2 regions of the Kitasatospora sp. NPDC088134 genome follow, and region 2 is predicted to be linked to the other one. Evidence: riboswitches for the same ligand, from Rfam matches in the RefSeq annotation. Region 2 holds a riboswitch; the other holds the start of a gene.
The links. Region 2 has a riboswitch for thiamine pyrophosphate ahead of ACIOHG_RS13010 (purine-cytosine permease family protein). Riboswitches for the same ligand answer to the same signal wherever they lie in the genome.
Positions count from the first base shown of each region.

Region 1: it holds a riboswitch for thiamine pyrophosphate, as region 2 does, so the genes downstream of both, thiO (glycine oxidase ThiO) here and ACIOHG_RS13010 (purine-cytosine permease family protein) in region 2, are expected to answer to the same signal.

Region 1 covers NZ_JBIUTD010000003.1:107,018-114,291, forward strand. The annotation lists gene pknB (Stk1 family PASTA domain-containing Ser/Thr kinase) at 3-1,742, opposite strand; gene ACIOHG_RS06315 (hypothetical protein) at 1,807-2,094, opposite strand; gene ACIOHG_RS06320 (thiazole synthase) at 2,151-2,942, opposite strand; gene thiS (sulfur carrier protein ThiS) at 2,946-3,155, opposite strand; gene thiO (glycine oxidase ThiO) at 3,152-4,339, opposite strand; TPP riboswitch at 4,308-4,420, opposite strand; gene ACIOHG_RS06335 (NAD(P)/FAD-dependent oxidoreductase) at 4,504-5,712, shown strand; gene ACIOHG_RS06340 (Rv2175c family DNA-binding protein) at 5,733-6,098, shown strand; gene thiE (thiamine phosphate synthase) at 6,095-6,742, shown strand; gene ACIOHG_RS06350 (VanZ family protein) at 6,791-7,274, shown strand, end outside.
Region 2 covers NZ_JBIUTD010000006.1:265,673-272,946, reverse strand. The annotation lists gene ACIOHG_RS13015 (S1C family serine protease) at 1-1,688, opposite strand, end outside; TPP riboswitch at 1,933-2,084, shown strand; gene ACIOHG_RS13010 (purine-cytosine permease family protein) at 2,075-3,436, shown strand; gene ACIOHG_RS13005 (medium chain dehydrogenase/reductase family protein) at 3,519-4,571, opposite strand; gene ACIOHG_RS13000 (TetR/AcrR family transcriptional regulator) at 4,737-5,396, shown strand; gene ACIOHG_RS12995 (glycerophosphodiester phosphodiesterase) at 5,573-6,385, shown strand; gene ACIOHG_RS12990 (ATP-binding protein) at 6,656-7,274, shown strand, end outside.

The DNA of each region.
Region 1 (7,274 bases), on a different contig from region 2:
GGTCAGAACAGGCTGACGGTGATGGTCACCGCGGACTTCTGCGGGCGCGGCGTCCCCGCCGCCGGGGACTGGCCGGTCACCTTGCCGAGCGGGATCAGGCCGGCGATCTGCGCGGTGAAGCCCTCGGCCTGGAGCGCCTGGACGGCGTCCTCCTTGCTCATCCCGCCGACGTCCGGCACCAGGTGCATGCCCTTGGAGACGGTCAGCGCCACCGGCGAGTTCGGCGACAGCCGCCCGCCGGCCGGCGGGTCGGCGGCGATCACGGCGCCCTTCGGCACCGCGTCGCTGAACTGCTCGGTGACGGCGCCCGCCGTCAGCCGGGCGTCCGCCAGCGCCTTCGCGGCCTCCGCCTGCGGGCGGCCCGCCAGCTCCGGGACGGCGACCCGCTCCGGGCCCCGGGAGAGCACCACCCGGACGTCGTCGCTCTTGCGGACCTTCGCGCCCACCCCCGGGTCGGTCGAGATCACCTGGCCGGCCTGCACCGACTCGCTGAACTGCTCGCTGAACGCCCCGTGCAGGCCCTGCTTGTCCAGCGTCGCCGAGGCCTGGTCCCGGCTCTGCCCCAGCACGCTCGGCACCGTCGCGTACACCGCGCTCGACAGCGTGTACGTCACCCCGCCGACCACCAGCACCAGCGCCACCAGCACCGCCGACCAGATCAGCGGCTTGCGGCCGCGCGGTGGCCGGGCGGCCCGGCGCGCGGCCCGGCGGCCCGGGGCGGCGTCCGCCACCGGCGGGCGGGGCGGCAGCAGCAGCTCCGGCGGGACCTCCAGCACGCTGGTGCGCTCCAGGCCGCCCGGGGTCGGGATCACCGCCGTCGCCTCGCCCGGGTTGAACTGCGGGGTCGGCCGGTTCGAGGCCGGCGGCTCCGCGTCCAGCCGCGCGGCGGGCAGTGCCCGGCGGGCCCGCTGCAGCGCGGCCAGCAGCTCCACCGCGTCCCACGGCCGGGCCTGCGGGTCGCGGGCGGTCGCCGCCGCCACTATCGCGTCCAGCTCCGGGCCCACCGCGGGCGCGGTCAGCGACGGCGCCGGGACGTCCTCGTGCAGGTGGCGGTACATCACCTGGGCGGCGTTCTCGCCGGTGTGCGGCTTCGCGCCGGTCAGCGTCTCGTACAGCAGGATGCCCGCCGCGTAGACGTCCACCCGCTGGTCGGTGTCGACGTCCCGGCGGATCTGCTCCGGCGCCAAGTAGGAGACGGTGCCCAGCAGTTGGCCCGCCTGGGTGGTGCTGGAGCCGTTGTCCTGGCCGGTCAGCAGCCGGACCAGGCCGAAGTCGGCGACCTTCACCAGGCCGTTGTCGGTGATCAGCACGTTCTCCGGCTTGACGTCCCGGTGCACCAGCCCGGCCCGGTGCGCCGCGCCCAGCGCCGCCAGCACCGGTTCCAGCACGTCCAGCGCGGCCCGCACCGACAGCGCCCCGCGGTCGCGCAGCACGTCGCGCAGGTTCCGGCCGGGGACGTACTCCATCGCCATGAACACCGCGTGCGGGTCGGCGCCCTGGTCCAGCACGTTCACCACGTTCGGGTGCGCCAGCCGGGCCACCGCCTTCGCCTCCCGGATGAAACGGGCCGTGAAGTCGGCGTCCCCCACCAGCGAGGGGTGCATCACCTTCAGCGCGACCGTCCGGTCCAGCCGGGTGTCGGTGCCCCGGTAGACCGTCGACATGCCACCGACGGCGATCCGCTGCTCGACCCGGTAGCGGCCGTCCAGCAGCACGCCGTACAGGGGATCGTCGATGGTCATGTCCACCAGAGGAGTGTAGGGGCCGGGCGGTTCCCGGGCCGGGAGGGGGCGGGTGTCGGGCGGCTCACCACAGGACGCGCGGCGGGTGCAGGGTCAGGGCGGTGAGCAGCGCGGCCAGCAGCAGGCCGTGCGCGAGCAGCGCGCCGAGACCGGACCGGCGGAGCCGGACGGCCGGGGGCGTGCCGGCGCGGGCGGCCGCTGCCCCGATCGCGGCGCCGAGCAGCACCGGGACCAGCAGCACGCCGACCCGGCCGCCGGTCCGCACCAGCAGCCACCCGTCCAGCAGCAGCACCGGGCCCCACCACAGCGCCGCCGCCGCGAGGTCCCCGCCGGCGCGTCCGTCCGTCCCCATCCGCATCCCCTCCGGGGGCGAGGACGCGCCGGAGGGGCCGGGCGGTTCGGCGGGGGTCAGAACGCGGGGCGCTCGCGGGTGTCGGCGAGGCCGGCGACGGGGGAGGACGCCTCGGCGTAGTAGCGGCGCGGGATGCGGCCGGCCCGGTGGGCGAGGCGGCCCGCCTCGACGGCCAGCCGCATCGAGGCGGCCATCAGCACCGGCTCCTGGGCCCGGGTGACGGCGGAGGCCAGCATCACCGCCGAGCAGCCCAGCTCCATCGCCAGCGCGACGTCGCTGGCGGTGCCCGCGCCCGCGTCCAGCACCACCGGGACGTTGGCGGCCTCCACGATCAGCTGGAAGTTGTGCGGGTTGCGGATGCCCAGGCCGGAGCCGATCGGCGAGCCCAGCGGCATGATCGCCGCGCAGCCGACGTCCTCCAGCTTGCGGGCCAGCACCGGGTCGTCGTTGGTGTACGGCAGCACGGTGAAGCCGTCGTCCACCAGGGTCTCGGCGGCGTCCAGCAGCTCGATCGGGTCGGGCAGCAGGGTCCGCTCGTCGGCGATCACCTCCAGCTTGACCCAGTCCGTGCCGAGCGCCTCGCGGGCCAGTCGGGCGGTCAGCACGGCCTCGCCCGCGGTGTAGCAGCCGGCCGTGTTCGGCAGTACCCGGATGCCGTTGCGGGTCAGCACGTCCAGCACCGACCCCTGGGTGGCGGTGTCCACCCGGCGCATCGCCACCGTGGTCAGCTCGGTGCCGGAGGCCAGCAGGGCCTGCTCCAGCACCTCCAGGCTGGGGGCGCCGCCGGTGCCCATGATCAGCCGGGAGCCGAACGCGGTGCCGGCGATGGTGAGCACGTCCTCGGCCATCGGTCAGCCCCCCTGGACGGCGGTGAGGATCTCGACCCGGTCGCCCGCGCCGAGCACCGTGCCGGACCACGAACTGCGCGGCACCACCGCCTCGTTGACAGCGGCGGCGATCCCGGTGGGGGCGGCCGACACCTCGGCGACCACGGTGTCGAGGGTGGTGGCGGCGGGCAGCGTGCGCGGCTCGCCGTTGACGGTCAGCGTGATGGGGTTCATGCGGGGACCTCGGTGCGGAAGCGGTGGGGGGTGAAGTCGGCGGCCAGGGCGGGCAGTTCGCCGGTGGCCAGGTAGTCGGCGAGCAGGTCGGCGGTGACCGGGGTGAGCAGCACGCCGTTGCGGTGGTGCCCGGTGGCGGCGGCCAGCCCGGGCAGCGCGGTCGGGCCGAGCAGCGGTGCGTTGTCGGGGGAGCCCGGGCGCAGCCCCGCGCCCGTCTCCGCCAGCTCCAACTCGGTGATCCCGGGCACCAGTTCGTGGGCGTCCCGGAGCAGCTCGTAGACCCCGCCGGCCGTCACGGTGGTGTCGTGGCCCTGCTCCTCGGTGGTCGCGCCGACCACCAGCTCGCCGTCGGCGCGCGGCACCAGGTAGATGTGCTGCCCGCGCACCACCGCGCGGACGTTGCGGGACAGGAAGGGCGCGTACCGGGGCGGCACCCGCAGCCGCAGCACCTGGCCCTTGACCGGGCGGATCGCCGGCAGTACCCCGGCCGGCAGGCCCGGCAGCAGGTGGCTGCGGGCGCCCGCGGCCAGCACCGTGCACCCGGCGGACAGCTCGACGCCGGTCGACAGCCGGACGCCGGTGGCCCGGACCTCCCCGGCCCGCCCGGCGGTGGTCAGCAGCTCGGCGGCCGCGGCCCGGTGGAAGGCCACCCCGAGCCGCTCGCAGGCCGCCACCAGCGCGGCGGCCAGCCGGCGGCCGTCCACCTGGTGGTCGTCGGCGACGTGCAGGCCGCCGCGCACGCCCGGGGCCAGCATCGGCTCCAGCCGGCGGCACTCGCGGCCGGTCAGCCACTCCGAGGACAGGCCCAACCGGGCCTGGAAGGCGTGCAGTTCACGCAGCTCGGCCCGGTCGTCGGCATCCAGCGCCACCGCCAGGGTGCCGGTCGCCCGGTAGCCGGTGTCCAGCCCCGTCAGCTCGGTCAGCTCGGCCGCGAAGGCCGCGTACCGCCGGTTGGACACCATGCCCAGCCGCAGCAACGGCTCCTCGCCGTACTGCAGTTCGGTCACCGGGGCGAGCATCCCCGCGGCGACCTGCGCCGCCCCGCCGCCCGGCGACGGGTCCGCCACCGCGACCGACAGGCCGCGCTGCGCGGCGCGCCAGGCCACGCCCAGCCCGATGATCCCCCCGCCGACCACGAGCACGTCGGAATGTGCCACAGCGGCTTCTTCTCCCTTCGCCGGCATGACCCGGATCAGGTTCGGACGGTCGCGGGCCGCCGCAGCCCGCCTCTCAGCCCGGTGCGCCGGGCTCCCGTGATCAAGTGACTCCCCTCCACCTTAACGCCGCGCCGATTCCGGCCCGATTCCGGCCTGAGGACGCCTGCCTGCGGCGGGCCCCGCTCGGTAGGGTGGGCGCCGTGGCTGAGCTGAGGACAACGGACCGGGCCGTCGTGGTCGGAGCGGGCATGGCGGGCGCGCAGGCCGCGCTGAACCTGCGGCAGGGCGGCTGGCGGGGCCCGATCGCCCTGCTCGGCGACGAACCCCACCCGCCCTACGACCGCCCCCCGCTCTCCAAGGACGTCCTGCTCGGCAAGGCCGACAGCACCGCCTTCGAGATCGACTGGGCCGGCCTGGACGTCGACCTCCTGCCCGGCCGCCGCGCCACCGGCCTGGACCCCGGCCTGCTGCACACCGACGGCGGCGAACTCCCGTACCAGGCCCTGGTGATCGCCACCGGCGCCGAGCCGCGCACCCTCCCCGGCCTGCCCGGCGCCCGCACCCTGCGCACCGTCGACGACGCCCTGGCCCTGCGCGCCGCGCTCGCCCCCGGGCGGAGGGTCGTGCTGGTCGGCGCGGGCTGGATCGGCGCCGAGACCGCCACCGTCGCCCGCGCCCTCGGCTGCGAGGTCACCGTGGTCGAGGCCGCCGCGACCCCGCTGGCCGGCGCGCTGCCCGCCGAACTCGGCGCCCTGATGGCCGACTGGTACGCCGCCGCCGGGGTCGACCTGCGCTGCGGTGCCACCGTCGCCGGGGCCGCCGACGGCGGGGTGCTGCTCGCCGACGGCACCCACCTGCCCGCCGACGAGGTGGTGGTCGGCATCGGCGCCCGCCCCGCCACCGACTGGCTCACCGGCGGCCCGCTCGCCCTCGACCCCGAGGGCACCGTCCCCGTCGACGACCGGCTGCGCACCGCGCTGCCCGGCGTCTGGGCGGCCGGCGACTGCGTCTCCTACCCCTCCGCCCGGCTCGGCGGCGCCCGGATCGCCGTCCAGCACTGGGACCACGCCCTGCACTCCGGCGGCGCCGTCGCCGCCTCCGTGCTCGGCACCCTGGACGCCCCCTACGACCCCGTCCCGTACTTCTGGTCCGAGCAGTTCGGCCGCACCGTCCAGTACGCCGGCCGGCACGCCGGGGCCGACCACCTGCTCTGGCGCGGCTCCCCGTCCGACCCCGCCTGGACGGTGCTCTGGCTGCGCGCGGGCGCGCCGGTCGCGGTGCTCGCCGTCGACCGGCCGCGCGACCTGGCCCAGGGGCGGCGGCTGATCGAGCGCGCTACGGTGCTCGACCCGGCCCGCGCCGCCGACCCGGCCGTCCCGCTGAAGGCGGCCGTGGGCTAGCACCTGGGTAGGCTGGGGCCGTGAGCACGATTGATCCCAAGACTGACGCCCTGGTCCCCGCGTGGGTGTACCTCCCCGACATCGCCGAGCGCTGGGGGGTGGTGATCACCGAGATCCGCGACATGGTGCGCGCCCGCACCCTGCTGGCGGTCCGGCGCGGCGAGAACAACTCCCTGCAGGTGCCCGCCGACTTCATCGAGGACGACGGCCTGGTCAAGCACCTGGCCAGCACCCTCACGGTGCTCCGCGACTGCGGCTTCTCCGACGAGGAGATCCTGGAGTGGATGTTCACCGAGGACGCGTCCCTCCCCGGCACCCCGATCCAGGCCCTGCGCGAGAACCGCGGCACCGAGGTCAAGCGCCGCGCCCAGGCCCTGGCCCTGTGACTGCCCGGCCGACGGCCCGTCAGCGGCTCGCCGACGCGCGGCTCTACCTCTGCACCGACGCCCGCCGCGCGCAGGGCGACCTGCCGGAGTTCCTGGACGCGGTGCTGGCGGGCGGTGTCGACATCGTCCAGCTCCGCGACAAGGGCCTGGAGGCCAAGCAGGAGCTGGCGTACCTGGAGGTCTTCGCGGACGCCGCGCGCCGGCACGGCAAGCTGCTCGCCGTCAACGACCGGGCCGACGTCGCGTACGGTGCCCGGCCCGACGTGCTGCACCTCGGCCAGGACGACCTGCCGGTGCCCGTCGCCCGCCGGATCCTCGGCGAGGACGTGCTGATCGGGCGCTCCTGCCACGCCGAGGACGAGGTCGACACCGCGATCGCCGAACCCGGCGTCGACTACTTCTGCACCGGCCCGGTCTGGCCCACCCCCACCAAGCCCGGCCGCCACGCGCCCGGGCTCGACCTGGTCCGGTACGCCGCCGCGGCCCGGCCGGAACGCCCCTGGTTCGCCATCGGCGGCGTCGACCTCGGCAACCTCCAGCAGGTCCTGGACGCGGGCGCGACCCGGGTCGTGGTGGTCCGCGCGATCACCGCCGCCGAGGACCCGGGCGCGGCGGCGGCCGAACTGGCCCGCCGGCTGCGGTAGGCCGCCCGGTCGGGAACCGCACGGTTCCCGACCGCACTCCGTGCAGGCATGGAGTCCATCGCCACGCCCGCCCGCCGGGCCCGCCGGATCGTGCTGCTCGCCCCCGTACTGCTCGGGGCGGCGGCCGTCGCCTTCCTCGCCCAGCGGCCGCTGCACCACGCCGGGTGGCACGGCTGGACGGGGACGGCCAACGGCATCGTGTTCCTGACCGTGGCCGCCCTGCCGTTGGCCGCGCTGACGGCGCGGGCGCTGGCCGCGCGGCGGCGGGCGGCCGGGGTCCAGCCCGGGTGGGCGCGGCGTTCGGCGCTGGCCGAGGTCGGCACGGTCTACGGGACGGTGCCGTGGGTGTGGATGATCCTGCTGCCGGGCGCCGACCCGGGCGGTCCGCGCCGCCGGGTCAACCTGGTGCCGCTGCACGACCTCGCGGAGATCGTCGCCGCCGGGCCGCCCGCCACCGCGGTGGCGCAGATCGTCGGCAACCTGCTGGTGTTCGCCGCGCTCGGCGCCCTCGTCCCGGTCCGGTTCGCCGCGC
Region 2 (7,274 bases):
TCGACCTTCTCGCCGGGCTTGTGGGTCCAGATCTCGCTGACCAGGGTCGGGCCGCTGTCGATGGCGATGCCGCCGAGCTTGGTGATGACGTCGCCGGCCTTGAGGCCGGCCTGGTCGGCGGGGCCGCCCGGGGTGACGGCCGGGGTGTCGCGGACGGCGGCGGTGGCGATCTGGGCGCCGTCGCCGCGGTAGTCGTCGTTGCGCAGGACGCCGAGGATCGCGTAGACCGGCATGCCGTCCTTGATCAGGGTCTGGGCGACCCACTTGGCCTGGTTGATCGGGATGGCGAAGCCGAGGCCGATCGAGCCGGCCCGGCCGTTGCCGCTGGTGTTGGACTGGATCGCCGAGTTGATGCCGATCACCGAGCCGGAGGCGTCCAGCAGCGGCCCGCCGGAGTTGCCCGGGTTGATCGAGGCGTCGGTCTGCAGGGCGTTCATGTAGGAGGCCTGCGCGCCGGTCTCGTCACCGGAGGCGACCGGGCGGTCCTTGGCCGAGATGATGCCGGTGGTGACGGTGCCTTCGAGGCCGTACGGGGCACCGATGGCGATGGTGGCGTCGCCGATGGCGACCTTGTCGGAGTCGCCGAGCGGGAGCGGGTTGAGCTTCCCCGTCGGGGGCTTGTCGAGCTTGATCACCGCGACGTCGTAGCCCTCGGCCCGGCCGACCACCGAGGCGTCGTACGAGGAGCCGTCGGAGAACTTGACGGTGAGCTTGCCGCCCTTGGCGGCCGGTGCGACCACGTGGTTGTTGGTCAGGATGTGGCCCTCGGTGTCGAAGACGAACCCGGTGCCGGTGCCGGACTCGCTGGAGCCCTGGGCCTTGATGGTGACGGTCGACGGCAGCGCCTTGGCCGCGATCCCGGCGACGGACTCCGGGGCCCGGTCCAGGTTCTGGTGGGTGTTGCCGACCGTGACGGTGGTGCTGTTGTGGCTGGTCCCGGCACTGGAGGTGTCGTTGCGGTCCGCCACGGACGCGCCGATCGCCCCGCCGATCAGGCCCGCGACCAGCGCGACGGCCGCGACCAGCCCGATCAGCTTGCCGCGCTTGCCCTTGTCCGGGCCGCCGGCCCCCGGCTGCGGGACGCCCCAGGGCGCGCCCGGCCCGCCCGCGCCGCCGACCGGTTCGAGGCCGGACGGGTTGCCCCAGCCGCCGACCGGGTGGCCGGCGCCGAACGGGTGGTGCGGCTGCTCGGGCCCGCCGTAGCCGCCGTGCGCGCCGGGCCCGGCCGGGCCGCCGTCCTGGGCGAACGGGACCGGAGCGGCCGGTACCGCCGGGGCGACGGCCGTCGGCGCGTCGTGGCCGGGGGCCGCAGCGGCGGCGGGCGCCGGAGCCGCGAACGGGTTGGCCGGGGCGGCGGGCGTGCCGTACGGGTTCTGGAACGGCGGCGGGGCGTCGTCCGGGACCGCGGCCGGCACCTTGCCGAGCTGGATGGTCTCGTCCGGACGCGGCGCAGCAGGAGCAGCGGGAGCTGCGGGAGCAGCTGCAGTGGCCGGTGCGGCGGGCACCGCCGGGGCCGGCGCGGGCGGGGAGACAGGGACGGCCGGGGACGCGGGGACGGCCGGCGGCGGCGCGTCGAGGTAGGCGGGAGCCGGCGCGGGCGTGGCGGAGCCGGCGGCCACCGCCTCGGTGCCGGTGGGCTCGGGGCCCTTCTCCGGCGGGGTGGTACCACTCGCGTGCTCGGTGCTCACGGACGACCTCCATCGCTGACAAGACCTTGGACTGCGGACCGCGGCGGCGCGCCCGGCGCGGTCGCAACCTCGGAGCACAGTTTTTCCTATGCCGGATTCGGACACCGTAAGCGGGCCCCTGAAGAAATCATGAGAAGCCTTAGGCCGCTCTGACATGCACACAAGTGGTCCCGCGATGCGGACGTCCGACCCCCCGGCCTTGGCGTTCCCCCGTCCGGGGGCTAGCCTTTCGCTCCTGTAAACCGAAGAACGTCGCGGGAGCTTGGACCAACCAGGCTGAGAGTGCGCCGGTTCGACCGTAGGCCATGGCGGTGACGCCACCGCGGTCGAGGGGGCGCTGACCGCCGGAACCTGTCCGGGTAATGCCGGCGTAGGGAGTATCGGCCATGACGGCTGTTCCGTCTGCCCCAATTTCCGATCATGGCGCCGAGGCGCGTGCCGAGGCCCCGCTGACCCTCGACACGGCCCCGCCGCGCACCCTGGACTTCCGGGCGCTGTTCGCGCTCTGGGCGAACCTCGGGGTGAGCCTGATCGGGTTCACCAGTGCCGCGACGGTGCTGGGCGAGCAGGGTCACGAGCTGGGGTTCACCGCCGCGGTCACGGCGATCGTGGCGGGCACCGCGATCGGCACCGCGATGCTGGCGGTGGCCGCCCTGGTGGGCGCCCGCACCGGTGCGCCGGCGATGGCGGTGCTGCGCGGCCTGTTCGGCACCCGGCTGTCGTACGTGCCGACGGTGCTGAACATCCTGCAGTGCGTCGGCTGGGGCGTGTACGAGCTGACGGTGATCGCCTGGGGTGCCCAGACGGTGACCGGCACCGAGGGTTGGCGCTGGCTGTTCGTGCTGCTGGCGGGCGTGCTGACCACGGTGCTGACGATCTGGCCGCTGGGCGCGATCGCGGTGCTGCGCAAGTACGTGGCGGTCGCGGTCGGCGTGGCGATGGTGTACTTCACCGTCCAGTTCGCCCGGCAGGGCTTCCCGGACCCGGGCGCGGGCAACTGGGACGGCTTCCTGGCCGCGACGGACGCGGTGATCGCGGTGTCGATCTCCTTCGTGCCGCTGGCCGCGGACTACACCCGGCACGCGCGCAGCTCGGCGAAGGCGTTCTGGGGGACGTTCTCCGGCTACACGGTGGCCCAGGTGTGGTGCTACGTGCTGGGCGTGGTGGCGCTGCTGCAGTCGGGCGGCGACGCGAACCGGATCTTCGAGTCGTTCACCGGGGTGGCCGCGGGCTGGGCGTTCCTGCTGGTGCTGGTGCTGCGCGAGTCGGACCAGTCGTTCGCCAACGTGTACTCGACCGCGATGTCGATCCACAACCTGTGGCCGCGGGCCGACCGGCGGGTGCTGACCGGCGGGATCGGCGTGCTGGTGACGGTGCTGGCGCTGCGGATCAAGGAGTTCACCGACTCGTACTACGGGTTCCTGGGCCTGATCGGGTCGGTGTTCGTGCCGCTGTTCGCGGTGCTGGCGGTGGACTACTTCCTCGGTGCGGGCCGGCGCGGCTGGGACCTGTCGCAGGACGCGCCCGCGCGCTGGGTGATGCTGCTGCCGTGGGCGGTCGGCTTCGCGGTGTACCAGTTCCTGGCGCCGTCGAAGATCGGCGACTGGTGGACCGGCCGCTGGTCGGACCTGCAGCAGGCCGTGCACTTCACCCCGCAGGCGTGGAGCTCGGCCTCGCTGTTCTCGTTCCTGGTCGCGGCACTGGTCACCCTCGCGGTGGCGGCGCTGGGCGGCGGCCGGAAGGTCTGACCCCGGGGCGAGCGGGCTCAAGGGCTCAAGGGCTCAAGGGCTCAGGAGCTCAGGAGCTCGGGAGCTCGGGACACTCAGGAGCTCAGGGGATCAGTACGACCTTGCCGGTGACGGTGCCGGACTCGGCGAGGCGGAGCGCCTCGGCGGCGTCGGTGAGCGGGAGGCGGGCGGCCAGCGGCGCGGTGATCTCGCCGCGCCGGACGGCGTCCAGGACGGCGGTGAGGTCGGCGCGCAGCCGGGCCCGGAAGCGGTCGCGGCCGAGCGCCCGGCCCGCCCAGATGTTGTAGAAGCGGGCGCGGCGGCCGTTCGGCAGGGCGTTCCACCACCAGGTGCGGGCCAGCAGCTTGAGCACCGGCCACTGCTTGGAGCCGGTGTCGTCGCGGGTGGCGGCGCTGCCGTAGGCGATCAGGGTGCCGCCGGGGGCGAGCAGGTGCCAGGAGTCGACCGCGCTGCGGAGGCCGACGTGGTCGAAGACGGCGTCCACCCCGCCGGGGGCGAGGCGGCGGACCTGGGCGGGGACGTCACCGGTCCGGTAGTCGACGGGGGTGACGCCGAGGGCGCGCAGCGCGTCGTGGTGGCGCGGGGAGGCGGTGCCGATCACCTCGGCGCCGGCGGCGCGGGCGAGTTGGGCGAGGAGCTGGCCGACGCCGCCGCCCGCGCCGTGCACCAGGACGGTCTGCCCGGCCCGGACCTTTGCGTGGCGGTGCAGCATCTGGTGGGCGGTGATGCCGTTGACGACGGCGGTCTCCGCCTCGGCCGGGTCGAGGCTGTCCGGGACGGGCACGGTGTCGGCCGGGTCGAGCAGGACGTGGCTGGCCCAGCCGCCGGTCTTGGTGAGCGCGGCGATCCGGCGGCCCGTCAGGGCGGGGTCGGTGCCCGGGCCGGTGGCGGTGATCCGGCCGACCAGGTCGTAGCCCGGGACGAACGGGAACGGCGGCTGGTCGTAGTAGCGGCCGCGGCGCATCTGCTGTTCGGCGAAGGAGACGCCGGTGGCCTCGACGGCGACCAGCACCTGCCCCGGCCCCGGGGCGGGGACGGCGGAGCGGCGCACCAGCAGGCCCTCCGGTTCGACCAGGCCGGGGAGGACGATCTCGACGAGCTGCCCGGGGGCGCGGTGGTCGGGTCCGTGGTTCATGGCACTTCCTTTCGATAGAAGCTCTCGCTTCTGTTAGACCCTCTAACTCTTCAAGTTCTAGCATCACGCTTTCGTGAGAGTCAACAACAACAGTGATATGGTCTAACGGAAGTGAGGACATCTGACGAACGCGTGACACCAACACGGCAGTGAAGGGGCACCCCCATGGAGACGGAGACCGGCACCCCGCGGGAGCGCTACCGCACCCAGGTCCGCGAGGAGGTCAAGCGGCACGCCCGCGCCCAGATCGCCGAGGCGGGCGCCTCCGCGCTGTCGCTGAACGCGATCGCCAAGCGGATGGGCGTCAGCGGCCCGGCCCTCTACCGCTACTTCGCCAACCGGGACGAGCTGATCACCGAGCTGATCACCGACGGCTACCGCAGCCTGGCCGAGGTGCTGGGCGCCCGGGCCGGTCAGGGCGGTGACCTGCCCGAGCTGGCCCGGGCGCTGCGCGAGTGGGCGCTGGCCGATCCGCAGCGCTACTTCCTGCTGTACGGCACCCCCGTCCCGGGCTACCACGCCCCGCCGGAGACCACCGAGCTCGCCGCCGCCACCATGTCCGCCCTGCTGGACGCCGCCGCCCGGCACCAGCAGCCGCCGGTCGACCCGGGCCGGGCCGACGCCCGGCTCTACTCCCACCTGGGCGGCCGGCACGACTGGGCCGGTCCGCGCCGGGCCAGCGCCCACGAGCTGCGCCGGGCGCTGGCGTTCTGGACCAGGCTGCACGGCGTGCTCTCGCTGGAACTGGCCGGCCACTTCACCGGCATGGGCCTGGACCCGGAACTGCTCTACACCGCCGAGGCCGAGGCGCTCGCCCGGATCTGACCGCACGCCCCCGAACCGCCCACCCGCGAACCGCCAACCCCGACACCCCCGAACCGCCCACTCACAAACCGCCCACCCCGAACCGCCCACCCCCGGAGAGCGGGGACGCAGGTGTTCACCGGGATGTCGCCGTGCCGGAAGCCGGGCGACATCCCGGCCCTCGTAGGGTGGACGGCGTGAACACCCAGCACAGCGCCGCGACCGCGCCGAACGCCCCGATCGACCGTTCCGCGGTGAAGGTGATCGCCCACCGGGGCTCCTCGGCGGCCCTGCCGGAACACACCGAGCAGGCGTACCTGCGGGCCCTGGCGGAGGGCGCGGACGGGCTGGAGTGCGACGTCCGGGTCACCGCCGACGGGCAGCTGGTGTGCGTGCACGACCGTACGGTGCGCCGGACCTCGGACGGCCAGGGCGTGGTGTCGGCGATGACGCTGGCTCAACTCTCCCGGTTGGACTTCGGTTCGTGGAAGCACCCGGAGCAGCCGGAGCCCAGCCCGGTGCTCACCCTGGAGCGGCTGCTGGAGCTGGTCGCGGACGCCGGTCGGCGGGTGGAGCTGGCGATCGAGACCAAGCACCCGGTGCGCTACGCGGGCCGGGTGGAGTCCGAACTCCTGCGCATGCTGGGGCGGTTCAACCTGCTGCCGGCCTCCCCCGAGGAGTCGACGGTGCGGGTGATGAGCTTCTCCGAGCTGGCCCTGCACCGGGTCCGGCGGGCCGCCCCGGCGGTGCCCCGGGTGTACCTGTGGGAGCGCCGGCTGCCGGTGCTCGGCCGCACCCGCGCGCTGCCCGGCGGCGCCGCGATCGCCGGCCCGGGCATCGACCTGGTGCGCCGCGACCCGGGTCTGGTGACGGCACTGCGCCGGGCCGGGCACCGGGTGCACGTGTGGACGGTGGACCGCCCCGAGGACGTCGAACTCTGCCTGGAACTGGGCGTGGAGGCCCTGATCACCAACCGCCCGGCCGACGTCCTGGCCCAGCTCGGCCGCTGACCGTCCCCGCGCCCCGACCGCCCACGCCCAGCCCCGCAGGCCCCGCACCGGGCCGCCCCCGCACCCAATCGCGCGACAGAAATACCGAACGGGGTATTTCCGCGCGCCCTTTCCCATGGATCACCACAACAGAACGTGAGAGACGCCTCACCTTTTGCCTCCGGTCCGCACGGATGTCGTTAATGCCGCCATCGGATCGTCGAACGTCCGTTTCCGACGCATTACCTGCGGGCATCCATCCCTCGGCAGAAGCCTGAAGGAGGTCCGGGGGTGGCGTTGATGGTGGCACGAGCTGTGCCAGTTCAGGCCGGGTCGTCCTCATCGGCCATGGCCGTTCCGCACGGTCCGGCCAGTGTTTCGGCAGCCCGGCGGAGGCTGCGCCGTGATCTCGGCGACCGCGCGATACCCGATCCGGTGATTGACGACGCGGTGTTGATCCTCTCCGAACTGCTCAGCAATTCCTGTCGGCACGCCAGACCCTTGCGCCTCGCGGACGAGCCGGGCGAGCCGAACGGGCCGGGTGAGCCCGGTGAGCAGGGCAAGCAGACTGACGGAGCGACAGGCGGAGCAGCGGACGGAGCAGCAACAGGCACGGCGGCGGCGATCTGGTCCGACGGCTACGGCCCGGCGGGCGGGGACGACGATCCCGGTACGGTGCTGGTGAGTTGGCGGATGCGCGGCGACGGCCTGCTGACCCTGGAGGTGACGGACGGCGGGGCGAGCACCCGTCCGGTGCCGGCCGGGCCGTCGGTGACGGCGCACGGCGGGCGGGGGTTGAACATCGTCGGGCAGCTGGCGCGGGACTGGGGCGTGCGGCACGCACCCGGTCAGGTGACGGTGTGGGCGGAGCTGCCGGCGTTCGGGCAGGTCGTGGGCGGCGGGCGGCGCC